2 regions of the Dehalobacter sp. DCM genome follow, and region 2 is predicted to be linked to the other one. Evidence: a T-box and tRNA genes for the amino acid it is inferred to sense, from the RefSeq annotation. Region 2 holds a T-box; the other holds one or more tRNA genes.
What was found. A T-box is a leader RNA that pairs with one kind of tRNA and senses whether it is charged. The one in region 2 lies ahead of thrS (threonine--tRNA ligase), so its partner is inferred to be a tRNA-Thr.
Positions count from the first base shown of each region.

Region 1: it has a tRNA-Thr gene. The T-box ahead of thrS (threonine--tRNA ligase) is inferred to sense a tRNA for this amino acid. The anticodon was not compared.

Region 1 is NZ_CP092282.1:867,244-875,408, reverse strand. Features, by position in the region: gene LPY66_RS04255 (IS1634 family transposase) at 1-1,159, shown strand, start outside; gene LPY66_RS04250 (cobalamin B12-binding domain-containing protein) at 1,361-1,999, opposite strand; gene hypB (hydrogenase nickel incorporation protein HypB) at 2,255-2,923, shown strand; gene LPY66_RS04240 (DUF5658 family protein) at 3,048-3,344, opposite strand; gene LPY66_RS04235 (hypothetical protein) at 3,717-3,914, opposite strand; tRNA gene LPY66_RS04230 (tRNA-Thr) at 4,099-4,175, opposite strand; gene LPY66_RS04225 (PmeII family type II restriction endonuclease) at 4,389-5,123, opposite strand; gene LPY66_RS04220 (DNA cytosine methyltransferase) at 5,140-6,318, opposite strand; gene LPY66_RS04215 (hypothetical protein) at 6,678-8,165, opposite strand, start outside.
Region 2 is NZ_CP092282.1:587,771-597,126, reverse strand. Features, by position in the region: gene LPY66_RS03000 (TrmH family RNA methyltransferase) at 74-889, opposite strand; gene rplT (50S ribosomal protein L20) at 968-1,354, opposite strand; gene rpmI (50S ribosomal protein L35) at 1,376-1,576, opposite strand; gene infC (translation initiation factor IF-3) at 1,600-2,121, opposite strand; gene LPY66_RS02980 (BMP family lipoprotein) at 2,338-3,387, opposite strand; gene LPY66_RS02975 (3'-5' exoribonuclease YhaM family protein) at 3,390-4,328, opposite strand; gene thrS (threonine--tRNA ligase) at 4,464-6,389, opposite strand; T-box leader at 6,491-6,730, opposite strand; gene ytxC (putative sporulation protein YtxC) at 6,752-7,594, opposite strand; gene LPY66_RS02960 (hypothetical protein) at 7,773-8,417, opposite strand; gene LPY66_RS02955 (YkvI family membrane protein) at 8,682-9,356, shown strand, end outside.

The sequences.
Region 1 (8,165 bases), 280 kb from region 2:
AGCTCTCTGCGGCAGAACGACAGAGTTGGTATACTACGATGTAACCAATTACTATTTCGAGATCGACGAACAAGACGACATGAAGAAGAAAGGTGTCTCTAAAGAACATCGCCCTGATCCAATCATTCAGATGGGTTTATTTATGGATACGATGGGTATCCCAATCTCCTACAAGCTTTTCCCGGGAAACACCAATGACTGCGAAACGGTGCGTCCCATGCTGGCTGAGCTGAAAAGAGAGTATGACATAGGTCGTGTTATTATTGTCGCCGATAAGGGAAACAACACAGCAAAGAACATTAACTACCACGTCATGCGCGGCGACGGGTATGTGTACAGCCAGACCGTTCGAGGGGCTCATAAGGAACTGAAAGACTATGTCTTTGATGAGGACGGCTATACTTGGATCGGCGATGACTACAAGATTAAATCACGAATCTATCCCAGAGAGATCAGTGTCGTCGGAAACGACAATAAACCGGTGAAAAAACGCATTGATGAAAAGCAGATCATTTTTTATTCAAGAGACTATGATCGACGTGCCAAAGCTGAAAGAGAACCGGCTTTACTTAAAGCGATGGAGCTTGTAAGAGACCCTGGTAAGTACAATAGGGCCACTTCCTACGGTGCTGCCAAATACGTTAAAAATCTTGAATACGATAAAGAAACCGGCGAGATCATTACCGCAAACAAACGACCGGTATTTGATGAGGCAAAACTTCGGGAAGAAGAAAAATTTGATGGGTACTATGCCATCGTTACCAGTGAACTGGATAAGTCTGATACGGAAATCATCGAAATCTACCGTGGGCTTTGGCGGATTGAAGAATCTTTTAAAATCACGAAGAGCGACCTAAAAACCAGACCGATTTACCTTTCCAAGCAAGACCGCATAGAATCGCACTTCCTTATTTGTTTTATGGCTCTGGCCATCATTCGGATTCTTCAGCACCAATTTGATGGAAAGTATTCGGCAACGCACATTCTTGATAGCTTACGAAAAATAGAATGTACGCGAGTAGACAAAAACCTATACATCTTTGATCATGTTGATGAGATATCTTTAGCATTGAAAGATGTCTTGGGCGTTGATTTTTCAAAAGAGTTCCTCACGCTAAAAGAGATAAAAAATATTTTAGCTGATACTAAAAAGAGCTAAATTACACCATGAGAATTTGATAAAACAAAAACAGCGCTATCCTTTATATACCAAGGGTTTGCGCTGTTATTTTATCTAATTTGCTTCGGAATTCAGGTTATAATACATTATTTCAGCTTTGTAAATATTCTTTTTAAAAAATTTTGCAATTATTTGAAAAATTTTATAGGACCTGTCGTAATTCCGTACTTAACGTGTTATCTATTGAACCCAAGCCTGACAGATCTTTACTCCCTCAGCAGCATTAGTGGTAAAGGCGTCGGCACCAATCTGTTTACAAGCTTCTTGTGTTACCGGGTTACCACCGATGATGATTTTGACACTGTCACGTACTCCGGCTGTAGTTAAATCCTCGACAGTCTTTTTCATGGAGTCTAACGCTAAAGTCAATACACCGCTCATACCCACCACATCGGGTCGTACTTCTTTTACTTTTTGAACAAATGCACTGGGACTCTGGTCAATTCCCAGATCAATGACTTCGAATCCGGCAGCTTCGCACATGCTCCTGAAGATATTCTTCCCTATATCGTGCAGGTCACCTTCTACTGTTCCGACAACGATTTTTCCTACCTTAGCTGTGTTTCCCCCGCCGATCACAGGCTTGAGAATCTCAATAGATTGGGTAAGAAGTTCGCCAGCAAAAATAAGGTCACCAACAAAGTATTCGCCACTTTCGAATAAGTCACCGACTTTAGCCATTCCCAGTTGACAAGCCGCAACAACTGCCTGACCTTCTTCTGGCGAAGGATGTGAAGCAACAAAATTGTTCAGCATATTCATAAGGGCGTCTTCATCAAGGTCACCAACGGCATCCGTTAATATCTTTAAATCTATCATCTGTGCCTCCATACTCAAATGTATTGCCAATAAGTTCCTTTGTTTAATATAGGACTGTTTATATTAAACAAACAAGTTTCTTGCCCGTGACAAAAGTTTAGCAAAAATATTTTAACTTTTCAATCGATTATCCCAGAAGATATATTTGCTAAAAATTTTATTGTACAAACACATAAATGTCAAATGCTATATTTTGTATTATTAAGCTCTTATGATAAAATAAGAAAAAAGAAATATCATAATGAGGTGTTTTTAATGGATAGTGTAAAAATTATCGAAATTAAACAAAGCATTTTTGAAAACAATGATATGGAGGCAGATAAACTTAGAGACGAGCTGAAGAAGAACAAAACCTTTTTGCTTAATCTTATGTCCTCTCCTGGTTCAGGTAAAACCAGCTCTGTTCTGCGCATCATTGAAAAATTAAAAAATGAAATGAACATTGGGGTCATGGAAGCTGATATTGATTCCGCTGTGGATGCCGAAAAAGTTGCCAAGACTGGAATTAAGGCAATTCAGCTTCATACCGGCGGTATGTGTCACCTTGACGCCTATATGACAAAACAGGGAATTGACAACCTTGGAATTGACGATCTGGATTTTGTCATTCTGGAAAACGTTGGAAATCTTGTTTGTCCCGCTGAATTTGATACCGGTGCGTCCAAAAAAGCCATGATCCTCAGCGTGCCCGAGGGCGACGATAAACCCCTGAAATATCCCTTGATTTTCCAGACTGTCGATATCATGATCATCAATAAAATAGATTGCTTGGATTATTTTGACTTTGACCTTGCTGCTGTTAGGGAACGCGCAACCCGATTAAACCCCGATATTATTATTTTTGAAGTTTCTGCAAAGACCGGTCAGGGCTTTGATGAATTAGCCGGCTGGATACGCAAGGAAGTATCCGCCTGGAATAATTAAACAGAGTACATTACTATAAGGTATACTTCGTTAAGGGATATTAACTTATGAAAGAAAACGACTTAATCTTCACAGATCATAGTCGTTTTTTTGTTATTGAGGGTATCAATTTTCATAATCAGTACTATATAACTTCTATAATCCACCTCAAGTGCAGTATTAAAACTCCTACCTTTGCTATAACCAACAAGCCCAGACCATATTTTATCCAACGTATGTGGTTTCGGAATCTGTAAATCATTAATAGCAAGACACCGACAAACATGACTACGGTAACGGAAGCTAGTGTTGTATTAACGCTAAAAATCCATTTAATGATTGGATTGGCTTCCGCGATGATTCCTTTAGTCATTCCCACTGCGGTAAACAAAGTATCTGCTATGGTCATTAAAAAAATTAAAATGTATGGTAATTTGTTCATAAAACGTCATCCTTGAAGGCTGTAAATGGGCAGATCAAATCACTCCTTAATAGATTCACCAGATTTAAACTTACTAAAACATCCAAAATAGTTACTTATTGCTCTATTGTAGCGATCCACCTCTTTACAGTTACTCTATATTCATTAATATGCTCGCTCGAATTTGTCTTATTAAAGGTATTTACTTCCTGACACAAAAAAAAGCCCTATGGCTTTTTTGACTTTTCCTGTGTTTTTGTTATTTCTGACTTCCACTATTGTAAAGCAACGTTTGGCTTTCTTTTGGTGTTAGATTAAACGTTCAACGCTTCATGACACGTCTTAGGGGTATGAACAGTATCGAAAAACCCACCTTAATAAAGAAAGTGGTTCTTAATATAAGACATCATCTATCCATTCATATAGTTCAGGTAGTAAGTTCTTTCCAGCAACCAGGCTATCGTGGATATTTTTCCACAAACCATCAATTGTTTCAGTCTCCGGGATCATCATCAGTGGTATGCGTTCGCCAAAGGCCGTTTCATACAGCCTATTCAGCTCACGAAACCTTTGATCTGCTGCGCTGATCATCTAATTCCCCCTTGTCTTCTCATACTCCTTTGTTGCAGTTGGAAAATATGGCTGCTGCTTATCCAGATTGCTATAATCTTACAACGAAAATAATCGGGTTGCAACGCATTGCAGTGTTAGGACAAATAAGCTTAGTTTATAAAATCAAAAACACCGCAAATCATTGCGGTGTCTATGTTTTCAGTGGAGCCGATGGTCGGAATCGAACCGACGACCTGCTCATTACGAGTGAGCTGCTCTACCCCTGAGCCACATCGTGGCTTATAATCAGCATTTCAAGTTTTCATAGACTTAATTAAGCAATTCATCATTACTCTGCTTATCTAATATTACCAATGTTTAAAAACGTTGGCAATAGTCATTTTCTGTATCCTGTTAAGAATATTGAAAAGTGAGCATACCGATTGAAGTAGAAAACGAAGAGTTTATTCCTCTTCGTTAAAACATCTAGTATCTGTTTAGCAAGTAATGTTTTCATTTCCCCTTTTGAAGTGGTAACCCGCTATTAAATTTTACTAGCTTTTCCCAATCAATATTATAATCTTCATCGCAGAATTCTTCGATAAATTCATGCGTAAAACGATTAATAGCTGAGTCCCAAGCAGCTTTATATTCAATCAAATGCTCTTGAGGTTTATCTTTCATTAACTGAATTATCTTTAGATAAAAGTCAGAATCACCAGTAATAAACTCCCAAAAAGCCTGTCCTGCAAGTTCTCGGAATGCTGCTTTAGAATTCTTGCTCTGCTGTTTTTTCCCATAGCAATAACCAACGACCGGATCAAAATGTTTCTGTAATTTTCGCAAACGGTTTTCTAATGCTTTAAAATCATCACCTTGTCTTCTTCGACTTTGAGCGTTGAAAACATTCGTCCCGCTTTTTACAGCTATGGCAGAGTAGCTTGCTTCCGTTTCTCTAGCCACATCCACCCCTTCGGATGGTGATACGACACCGCCAGAAGCAAACTTTGCTAATGGCTCAAAAAAAGCGTCACCAAAAATCCCTTCATCACTACTGGACATATAGGCAGATAATAACCCCTCAACTATATCCGATGCTTTTTGAACCCCTATTGCTCTATACAAATAGGGATTTTTTCTTGATAATGCATGATTCAATTTCAAAGTTTTAATCTTATCAATACGTCTTCTGTAAAAGTCGTCCAATAAGTCACTGATTTTTTGTTCTAACTCCAAAGAATTAACCATTAAAACAACACCTTTTTTAATTAGCTTCTAACATAATATTTTGAATTCTAGCCAAATTATCATGAATTGAAGTCCCTCGAAAACGTCTTGTATTAATTTTAGCCGTTCCATTTGCAACCGCTAACAACATTTGCCCAACTGCTTTTCCTAATCCTAGGGGAACAGCGTTGCCTATTTGACGATAACAATCACTAATGCTACCTTCAATTATCCAATCATCAGGAAATTGTTGTATCCGAGCATATTCTCTAATTGATAACGGCCTATCCTGTATTGGATGACAAAGCATTGTTGCTTTTTGTACTGGACTTGTTACAAGAGTTGGAGAGGGTTGCTCATAATCTAAACGACGATAAAAGCCAACTTTTCCTCCTCCACTGTTATATGCTCCACCCATTGCCGACTCAACAATATCAGGAGGTAAATTACGCCAGTTACCGCCCATAGGGACAAGCCTTAAATACTTTAATCTTTCTGCTGAAAACGTCGTATACGGGCCAGGATTGCCTTCTAAATCCTCTATGGCATCTCGCAAGGTTAGCCAGCGATAACCTAAGTCTTGATGAAATTGAAAATGCGTAGGTACGGGTAAAAAAATATCTTCATAGTCTCGAGAGCCAATAATAAATAAACGCTCTCGAAATTGTGGTACACCATAATGAGATGCATCCAAAATACCGTGAACAAGTTTATATCCCAATTCCTGGAATGTCTCTCTAATAAAGTGAAATACTGAACCAGGAAGTTCCTCGGGGTCTACTGGTTTTCCGTTACGTTCATCTAGCGGCACATGCTTAATTGCAGCAGATAGTAAACCCTTAACATTTTCCATTATAAAAAACCGTGGACGAACGACCTTAATTACTTTTACAAACTCCATAAAAAGACTTCCACGAGGGTCTTGCGTTCCTAGTCGTTTTCCAGCTGTACTAAATGGTTGGCATGGCGGCCCCCCGACCACGGCGAATGCTTCTCCAGGTATCAATCCAGCAGGTTCAAGTAGAAACTTGCAAGAAGGGTCTTCAATAAGCAATTGACGAATATCCCCTAAAACAAATGGTTTACTATTGGATGTAGCAGTTTTAGCACACCACGGGTCGAAGTCTTGTCCAATTTTAATGTCCAAACCAGCTTTTTCTAATCCTAAATCCAACCCCATGGCACCGCTAAACAAAGATATTACGGGATAAGTCATAGCTTATTTCGCCCTCTCTTGATGTCTTACTTAATACTTCTATATTCTATATTACCTTACCTTTTCCTCTAATAAGACATCATAAATTATAGAGTAATATGGCTATGGAGGTAATTACCCATAAAAATAATAAAAAGGAATATCCGGTATTCCCTTTTCAGATATAGCTAGAAATTGTATGTCTCGGATATTTTCTAACAGCAGTCTGTGGAAGCAATAGCTCTCATATGTAGGGAAACCAATAAAAGCTTAATTGATGTAAACTACGCCCCACTCTGATTAAAAAACAGGAAGTGTTTTCACCCTTCTGTGATACCTGTTTTTCTTTGATATTCTATTTCGTTTTGAACATCTGATTATTATTTTTTCGGGAATAAAATTTCATTGAATCTTTTATAGGCTCTATCTAAATAGCGAGATATTATATCTGGGCGTTTATATGGAATAGATGAATCTTTAAGAAAGTTTCTAAAAGATGTTTTTTCATATGTATCAATATAGTTTTCTAAGATTCGTGTTATTGGTCGACCATTTTTCCTACTTAGTAAGTAACATAATATTTCATACTCAATAATATTTAAATGAATGAATCCTCTTATGGGAAGATTACTATACTCCTTTAGTTGTTCTGAAAATTCTTTTTCAATCGGTGGTAAAGTTGGAAAATCAGATACATTAATTATTATAAGATAGATTTCGGAAATCGAAGAAAGGTCAATCGGACATTCACAGATCATAATCTCTGATAATCTATTACACATTTGTTTTAATGGCGACAAAACTAACCGCTGCTTTTCTTTTTCCAATAGGCTATTGTCATTGATTTCAATAGCATCAGCTTTTATTCTTTGACTTTTTGCTTCTATAACGATGAGTTTTTTCTCTAGCTTTAAAAACGCATCAGGAGATTTTTTGCTATTATCTTTTCCATATCTAAATTCTTTGATTACCTCATATTTTAGTGATGACATTTTTGCACAATTTTCCAATAAATTTGCAATGTAAATCTCAAAAGGTCTACCAAAAAAACTAATAAACCTAACATCGTCTTCGTCATAGCAATTTCTAACCCTGTAAAACAGTTCGTGAAAAACTTGTTCTGTAAACATTTTCCCAGATATCGGAATAATTGTCTTGTCTTCAAATTGGAAAAATGGTTTATCTTTAAAACATTGATAGTTCCATGGATATTCTATTGTTTTTACAGCCCATAAATTAGCATCGGAATAGTTTAATAGTAATGGATTAATTATTTCAGAAATATTTGATGGAATAGATGTTTTTGAAAAAAGTACTGTAATATCTTTTCTCCAGTTGTTCGTAATGCTAGATTCTTGTATAAAAGATGAGTATAACCCAAATAAAATTGCAAGTAGTAGTTCAATAGAATAACCATTCTTCTTAATAAAATCATTATTAAAATCGATGTACTCATTCTCAATAAATAGTTCCTTTTTTATAGCTATGTCACAATAAATATAATACGCTCTTCCTATTGATGAACCAATATCTTCGTAGGAATTAAAAGAAATATTTCTCAATAACTCATAAATAATATCTGTTTCATTAGTTTCGTTTTCAGGAAATAAGTAATCTGATATTGCCAAATTTAAGAATAAAATATTTCGTAAACCCTGTACTGGTTCTACCGTTTTGTCTAAATTATCTGGATTTCCATAAGCTAATAACCATTTCCAAGTTGTAAGTAAGCTTTGAGGCGTGTATATAATTGAATCACCGATTTTTTCCCTAATGGAAAAAAGTTTATCAGAATCAATATTTTCTAAATCTTTAATAAAACTATCCTTAATTACCTGACTATTAGCCAACTTGGGCGAAAAAAGCAA
Region 2 (9,356 bases):
CACCTTCCTTTGGCTTTTGGTTCGAAGGCAAATTTTATTGCCTGGAATGAATTATATCATTTTAATCGACAGTTTACAAGAATTGACCCTGCCGGCGCATTTCATATAGGAAAATTCCGGCAGCCATTGAAGCATTAAGTGACTCTACATGGTTAAACATGGGGATCGCATATTTCTTATCGGCCTTTTCAGTGAAAAAAGCGTCGGGGCCAATGGCTTCGTTTCCGATAATGAGTGCCAGTGGATAATCCTTCCGGATATCTGAGCGATAGATGGAAGAACCGTCCATAGCTGAAACTACCATGGTGCATTGATTGGACCTGCAAATATTTCCCACTTCCTGTGGTGTTTTATTCAAGATAATCGTTTGAGAAAATATCGATCCCATACTGCTTCTGAGTACCTTGGGATTATATACATCAACGGTTTTCTTTGTCAGGATAATTTGGGTTACATCAGCCGCAAGCGCTGTTCGGAGAATAGTACCTAGATTCCCGGGATCTTGTATACCATCAATTACAAGCAGGATCGTGTTTTCTTCAATCCGGATATCCTGCCAGTCAAATATTGGTTTCCTAACTATGGCTACAATACCTTGAGGCTCTTCGGTTGCACTCATTTTGCGCATAACTGTTTCCGATACCTCTTCATAATGCGTATGCTGTTTTTCTGCTTCCTGTATGAGTTGCGGAATAGTAATCATTAACTCATTATTGGTGGCGTCAGAATCGGCACAATAATATATTTTCCGGATAATCGCTTTTCTTAGGAGTGCCTCTTGCACAAAACGTTTGCCTTCAACAAGAAATTCGCCAAACTCGTTGCGTCCCTTTTTTTCATGCAAGGATACGACATGCTTTACCTGTTCATTTTGTAAAGACGTAATCATGAGGTCCCCCCTGATACAGCAGGAGTCCGATACTCCATAAGAAGTTCGAACTCCACTTAATGCAATCTCTATGTGAGCTTACGCGTTAGCTTGGGCTTTTGCTCCGGAATCATTCAGTTTTGCTTTCGCAATTTCAGCAAGCTTAGCAAACGCTGCAGAATCATTTACTGCCAAATCAGCCAACATCTTGCGGTTAATATTGATTTCTGCCAATTTTAATCCGTACATTAAGCGATTGTAGGTAATATTGTTCATTCTGGCAGCCGCATTGATCCGGGTGATCCAGAGTTTGCGGAAATCACGTCTTCTTTGTTTACGGTGGGCAAATGCGTAGGCCATTGATTTGACGACCTGCTGTTTTGCCATTTTAAAAAGTTTGCTCTTACGGCCTCTATAGCCTCTGGCTAACTTGAGTATCTTTTTATGGCGAGCATGCGCTCTAACGCCTCTTTTTACACGGGCCATTTCTGAAAGACCTCCTTCTAACTATTTGACATAAGCGATTAAACGTTCGATTCTCTTTGCATCTGTTGTGTGCATAATAGCGGATTTACGGAGAGCGCGTTTACGCTTCGATGATTTTTTCTCCAGAATATGGCTCTTATATGCATGATAACAAACAATTTTGCCAGTACCGGTTTTTTTAACACGTTTTGCAGCTCCACGATGTGTTTTCATTTTAGGCATTGATGGACGACCCCCTTTTCATATTATTCGTGTTTATGTGCGGAAGGAGTTAGGATCATAACCATGTTGCGGCCTTCCACTTTTGGTTCACGCTCGACAAGGGCTTCTTCTTGAAGAAGCTCAGCCAAGCGGAGGCACAAGATCTTACCTTGATCCGGATGCGTAATTTCGCGTCCCCGGAACATGATCGTAACTTTTACTTTATCGCCATCGCTTAAAAAGCGTTGAGCATTGCGCATCTTGGTCATAAAATCATGGTCTTCGATATTCGGGCGGAGCTTGACTTCTTTGATCTCTACAACTTTTTGCTTTTTACGTGCTTCTTTGTCTCGCTTTGCCTGCTCATACTTAAACTTCCCATAATCCATAACTTTGCAAACCGGCGGTTTGGCAGCAGGAGCAATCTCAACTAAATCAAGAGCTTTTTCTGCGGCGACGTTTAACGCTTCTTTGAGAGGAAAAATCCCGAGTTGTTCTCCTTCTTCACCAACTAAACGAACTTCCCGAGCCCGGATTTCTTCATTAATCCGTAATTCTTGTTTGATAATGAATCACCTCCAAAAATTGGCCGACGGCCTATTGAATATAAAAAAGACGAGTACTCCACCCGTCTCCTATTTACACAAAATGAGTATGCTCCGTACAGGAAAACTCACCAGGTACCTCATCAACTTTGGTCATGAGGTGAGAAGCGGATGGCTTCTACTTTGCATTAAATATTATACCGATTTGCTTGTTGGATGTCAACAGGTACAACGTGCTTAATTCGTGACGACAAGCTTTCCATTTTCATTGGATGGAACGGTTATTTTTCCGTCAATAATTTTTTGCTGGTATGCCATCAGTTGATTGTACGTATCCTCCGGCAGCATTGTGTTAGTCTTTTCAGCAAGACTAACACCGTTTTCTGCCAGTCCGTATGAAACGCTTTTTCCAAAAACAAGTGTATTATCTTCAATTTGTTTGATGATGTCGTACGCTACCTGTCCATTTTCTTTAATAACGGAAGTAAGAACGGTTTCAGGAGCTACGTCGTTCTGATCAACGTCAGATCCAATCGCGTACTTTCCAGCATCCTTCATCGCCTCAATCATCCCTTTACCCGCCATACCTGCGGTATGAAAAACAACATCCGCCTGAGACTCCAACATCGCTCCTGTCATCTCCTCCACACGGTTTTTGTTTGTATAGGTCGCTGCAACTCCTTTGAGTATCTCGCAATTTGGATGGACAAATCGCACCCCGGCCCTGAAACCATAATATAATGGTTTTGATGTCAATTGATTATCACCGGCAATATAACCTACGACGTGGGATGTTGTTGTTTTTGCGGCTATATAACCTGCGAGGAAGGCGGCTTCCTCGGTCCGGTAAGTAACAGCAAGTACATTTTCAGGAAGTTGACCGTCGATACTGCTGTCTAAACAAATATATTTGATTTTGGGATTGCTTTTTGCCGCCTCGAGGACAGCTGCTGTTGCTGAATTTCCAATCGTGAATATGACTTGGCAACCCTTAGATTTCAAGTCCGCAAGCTGCTTGGGATAATCCTTTTCATTTTGAGCCGCTACAAATTGAATACCGGCATTTAGCTCCTGTTCAGCTTTTTGCAGCCCTTCCCAGGCCATTTGATAAGCGGGATCATCGACACCTTCCTGACTGGTAATCAGCCCTACCCGGATCGAATAATTCGCCTCGTCTGAAGGTAATTTTTTTTCGCCGATACTGCATCCGGAAAAAAGCATCACCCCTATTATAATTAGACAAATCGCTGTCCAAAACGGTTTGTTGACTTTTGTCGGGAACATCATATTCACCTCTTGTATAACCTTCTGTTATCCAACGTCCAAAGTTTATCTGTGAAACACCCTTTTTCGGTCTCACTTAATGCTTTTTGCATATCGAACATCCGGGCATCCATGATGTCTAAATAATGCAGGATCTCGGCTTCAGGGAACATAGGCCGTTTCGGACTGCCAAACTCAGGTTCATAATGATGAGACAAGAGCATATGTTCAAGTAAGAGAGTGGTTTCTTCATCCAGTCCAACCGTGCGAGCCGCCTTTTCAATTTTCAGGATACCTTGTACCAAGTGGCCGAGAAGCTGCCCTTGACACGAATACTCCGTGGCAATTCCTATCTCATTGGCTTTGATTTCATCCAATTTTGCAAGGTCATGCAAAATCGTACCGGCAAAGAGCAGGTCCGTATCCAGAAATGAATATACTTGGGCTAACTTTTCTCCCGCTTTGAGCATCGTCACCGTATGATACAAGAGCCCTGAACGTAGGGCATGGTGGTTTTGCAGCGCTGCAGGATGGATCAATAAACTTTCCCCGGCTTCCTCTATCAGCAGCGCCACTGTTTCTCTGAGTTTATCATTTTCGATCCGGGACATATACGCTAAAAGTTCGGCGTACATATCCTGAGGGGAATGGGGTGCAGTCGGTACAAAGTCCTGAATAGAGACTCCGTCAGTGTCGGCAGCTTCACGTATCTTATCGATTTTGACCTGTTTCTTTCCTTGCCATTCCACGATACTCCCCTTGACTTTAACCAGTATATTATTGGTAAATCGCAGTGCGTCTTCCTGTTTGCTGTCCCACAGTCTTGCCGTAATTTCTCCAACCGCATCACCCATGACAATATCCAGATAGCTCTTTCCCCCACTTGTCGTTTTACTTTCAACACGTCGAATAAGAAAGAAAGCCACAAAAGATTCACCTGGTTTTAATGTATTCCAGTGCTTCATTTCAATCAAATAGAACCCTCCACTTCCTGAAGGTGTACGGCTGTATCGTTGTTAGTTTAACGCCGTTTCGCTTCCGTCATCGCATCGCGGCATTGATCCCGATCCTGATTCTTGATCCATCTCATTGTCTTCATGTTAGTTCTGATTAAAGGAAGGTAATTTTTTTGATTTAATTTCTTCCTGGATCAACGTAATAAAGTCCTCCAGTTTCATCACGCTGGTCTTTTGCTCACCATAACGACGCACCGAGACAGTCCCTTCTTCGGCTTCCTTATCTCCTACAACAAGGGCAAACGGCACTTTCTCTGTCTGGGCCTCTCTGATTTTATAATTAATCTTTTCTCGCCGTTCATCAAGTTCAGCTCTTATTTCCTGCCCACTGATAATATCCTTCACTTTTCTGGCATAGTCGCTGTGCTTGTCACTGATGGGCAGAATACGTACCTGCTCTGGTGATAGCCAAACCGGAAAAGCGCCGGCATACTGTTCAGTTAACAGCGCAATAAAACGTTCAATACTTCCGTAAACCACACGATGAATCATAACCGGGCGATGTTTATCTCCATCTTCGCCGATATAGGTCAGATCAAACCGCTCGGGCATTTGGAAATCCAATTGGATTGTGCCGCATTGCCAAGTCCTGTCTAAACAGTCTTTAAGATGGAAGTCTATCTTTGGACCGTAGAATGCGCCATCTCCCGGATTGATCTTGTAAGCCATACCTTTCGCTTCTAATGCTTCTTTTAAAGCGTTGGTAGCAATTTCCCAGTCCTCATCGGATCCCATAGAATCTTCCGGCCGCGTCGACAATTCAACGTGATATTCAAAACCGAATATTTTATAGAAATAGTCTACTAAGTCAATAACACCAATGATTTCTTGTTTGATCTGTGATGGCAGCATAAAAATATGGGCATCATCCTGGGTAAAATTCCGTACCCGGAGTAGACCATGCAGAGCCCCCGATAGTTCATGACGGTGTACTAAACCAAGCTCGCCGCAACGGATCGGAAGATCCCGGTAGCTGTGCAGTTTCGTCTTGTACATGATCATACCACCTGGGCAATTCATCGGCTTAACCGCATAATCATCTTCATCGATCTTGGTAAAATACATGTTGTCTTTATAATGGTCCCAATGCCCCGACTGCTGCCAAAGGCCAACATTAAGAATAATCGGTGTCCGAATCTCGACATAACCCCGTTTCTGATGTTCCTTACGCCAGAAATCCTCCAGCGCGTTTCTCAGTACCATACCCTTGGGATGGAAGAATGGGAACCCAGGACCTTCATCATGCAGGCTAAAAAGATCAAGTTCCATGCCAAGCTTGCGGTGATCGCGCCGTTTGGCCTCTTCCAACTTGAACAGATAGTTTTCTAAATCGGAATTTTTGGCAAAGGCCAATCCATAGATTCGCTGCAGCATTTTGTTCTTCTCGCTGCCGCGCCAGTAAGCCCCGGCTAAATTTTGCAGTTTAAACGCTTTAAGCACTTTCGTTCCCGGGACATGCGGGCCAGCACAGAGATCAGTGAAGTCTCCCTGCGTATATAGCGATATCTTAACATCTTCCGGCAGATCGTTGATAAGCTCAATCTTGAATTTTTCGCCTATTTCTGCAAAGTAATCCAGTGCTTCCTTACGGCTTACTTCCCGGCGTTCGTACTTAAAGTCTTCTTTAGCTAGTCTCTTCATTTCTTCTTCAATCCGAACCAGATCCTCCGGCGTAAACGTATGCGAAGAATCAAAATCATAGTAGAAACCATTAGCGATAGCCGGCCCGATTCCTAAGACCGTTCCTGGAAACAAATGCTTCACCGCCTGAGCCAGGAGGTGAGAAGCAGAGTGCCGCATGACTTCCAGACCTTCTTCGCTGTCCAATGTTAAAATTTCCACCTGTGAATCTTTTTCCAGAGGGAAAACAAGATCTTTAACTTCCCCATTTACTTTGCCAGCGACGGCAGCTTTGGCGAGTCCTTGAGAAATTGCTGCCGCAAGATCCAAAACCGTCGATCCCTGTTCTACTTGGCGGACAGAACCATCTTTTAATGTTACATTCACCATGCTGATTTCACTCCTTAATTATTTGCGTCATCGTGATAACGCTGATATTATTTGATCTAATTCACTGTTTTATATGCCTAAAATAAAAAGCTCCCGCCCATCTATGGGACGAAAGCTATAAAAACCCGTGGTTCCACCCAAATTCAAAAACAGTAATCGCGAAGCAATTCTGCCATTTTCCTTGGGATCCTTAACGCAGATCAACGTCCGGCCTATTCATCGCTTTCGGCTCGGCACTCCAGGGCGGTCTTCTCCCCAACTCTGCAGAAATGCTTCCAGCCCAAGACATTTCTCTCTGTACTGCAGTCCATTCGGGATACTGTCCCCTTCATCGTTTGGATATAAAATTACTAATATATAGATTATACCTGTTTTGGTTTATTGTCAATCAATTCTTCCTTACATAGAGAGCATCCAGGACAATACGTCAAACGCTCACCAAACACGTCACCGAGGATCATGAGCATTTCCTTCGGCCGCTGGGTATCTGTATGGATGATTAATTTCCCAGGGGCATATTTCACCAAAATTCCGATCAGTAAATCCTCATAGGACTCGTAGTTCCTGATGATATTTTCCGAAAGACAAGTATACTCTTTATCAATATTTTTCATAGCCGCGTCATAGAAATGAACACCTTCCAACTGATTCATGACCATATGCAGTATACGGTTATCCATGGGTTTTGCTTGGTAAAAGCGCTTAAGCAGCTGTATAAAACCATCATGTTCCTGTTCAAGGGTGCAGGCGTTCACCCCACGTGCAATTTGTTTCTTGAGCTCGCGCTTATACTTTTCAGCACGAAAGTCCATAAAACCGTCCAGATCGATTTTTCTATGCGAATCGAAAAATTCAAGCAGTGATTTTATTAAGAGCCGTTTTCTTAATTCAGGAAGATATACGTGTTCAGCATTGTTCAAATAGTGTTGAATACGAGGATAGATTCTTGAAATCTCATCGTCAGACATATTAAAGTCTCTTTTCAATGCCTTTTTGGTAAACACGACTTCCCAATCCTGCAAAACAGTTTCTGCTAAAGCCCTAGCCAAGTAATAATTGTAAATTCGAATCGTCAATGTCTTGCTCTGTTTTTCATTTAAATTGTTATAGGTACAGAGCAGGCATAAATACCTATCACCGCTAATTTCTTGTATAGCGATCGGCAACCGATCATTATTACGTAAATCATTAATTTTTTGCGACATTTCTTGGTGATATTTTTTTGAACCTATTTCCAAACAATACCCACGCAAAGAAAATCCCCCCCCGGATATATATGCCATTACCTTTCTAATATTTCCGGTAGGGGGTCTGCTTATTCTTCATTATTCATTTCATTCAATTTCAATGTTGCTTGATCTTAATTTTATGAGAGTTCTATCATTAATTTTTAAGCCGCTTTTTCCCGATGAGGGATACACACCCGATTAGAATCAAACTTACAGCAATAATTCCCATCTGTACATACCGAGTCAGAAAAAGAAATTGAGTAAAGCTTCCTGCCTGAACGTCTCCCGCTATTACAGCAATCGTTTTGCCATTGCTATCTTTTATTCCCTGATAACTGGAGACCATTTCACCCAAGGATGTTGTATAGTACACATCATGGACCACTTTGCCCTTCAACGTATTCTCTATAGCAGAGGATGACCTTTCTAAAAGCTGTCCCGGCATAATATGCATCGGATCATCGTCTTGCCTCGCATCAGCGATATAGAACTTTTCTTTGCTTGACTCGTCTTTGTATAGTATGTAAATATTCTCAAGCTCATGATCAGTCTTTATTCTTATAAGATCTGACCGTAATTCTTCATAATACATACCTTTTTCATCATGCGATTGGATCAGCTCCTGAAGTTTCTCCAGATTGAGCTCGGCCGCCGCTAGATCAATGGCATGGGTGACCCTGTCTCCAGTTAAATTAACGGCAAGCTGTTGTGCCCGAAAATTGCCGATACCAGTCACAATGATGAGACAGAATACTGCAATGATCATAATCGCATATTTTTTACTTTTTTCAGGTGACATTTTTATACCTCCATAGCTGCCAGTACAACGTTCTCTAAATCTTTGTACACTTTCCTGTACATTTTTTATACCCCAAATCAGTCTGGGTGCCACAAGTTCCGGTGCCAAGTGACATCCAGTCAATATTTTACACCATATTTACTTATTCTGCATACGGTTCAGTTCATTTCCAGCCAATTATATCATAAATATCTGTAGGAGTCTGTTAATCACTGAACCTTCAAGAACCATGATCCGGATGGTCGGAGGAAAGCGGGTGTAAAAATGAAGAAAACAAAACAATTTTCCACACTATCGATTGCGGCAGCCTTTATCGGTACAATTGTAGGAGCAGGATTTGCAACCGGACAGGAAGTTCTGCAGTTTTTTTCCTTTTATGGAATGAAAGGATTTATTGGTATCGTTGTCTCCGCTATCCTGTTTAGCTATTTTGGAATACTCATCATGTTCATTTCGAAAGAACGACATGCTGATTCTCACTTGGAACTCGTCCGTTTTACTTTTGGTAAAAGACTGGGGGTTGTGATGGATTGGTTCATCACGATCAGTTTCCTGGGAGTACTTGTGGTCATGGCGGCAGGTTCCGGCGCAGTGGCGGAAGAGCAGTTAGGCCTGCCACCGTTTATCGGCAGCATCGCAGTAATCCTTCTGTCCTTTCTAACTGTCAGTACCGGTGTTAAAAATGTGATTCGTGTGATCGGGTTAGTTGTGCCATTTCTACTTTGTGCCGTTATCGGCGTTGCGTTATTTTCCTTGATGACAGATCCTCTAACCGCCTCGAAAATTGCTTTGCTTGAGTCAATTGAAGCCCCATCACAGACCAGCTGGCCATTTTCTGCTATCCTCTATGTATCGTATAACATTATTCTAGCAGTAGCTATTCTTTCCCCATTAGGCGTAGAAGCAAATAGCCGAAAAAACCTCCTTCTGGGAGGTATC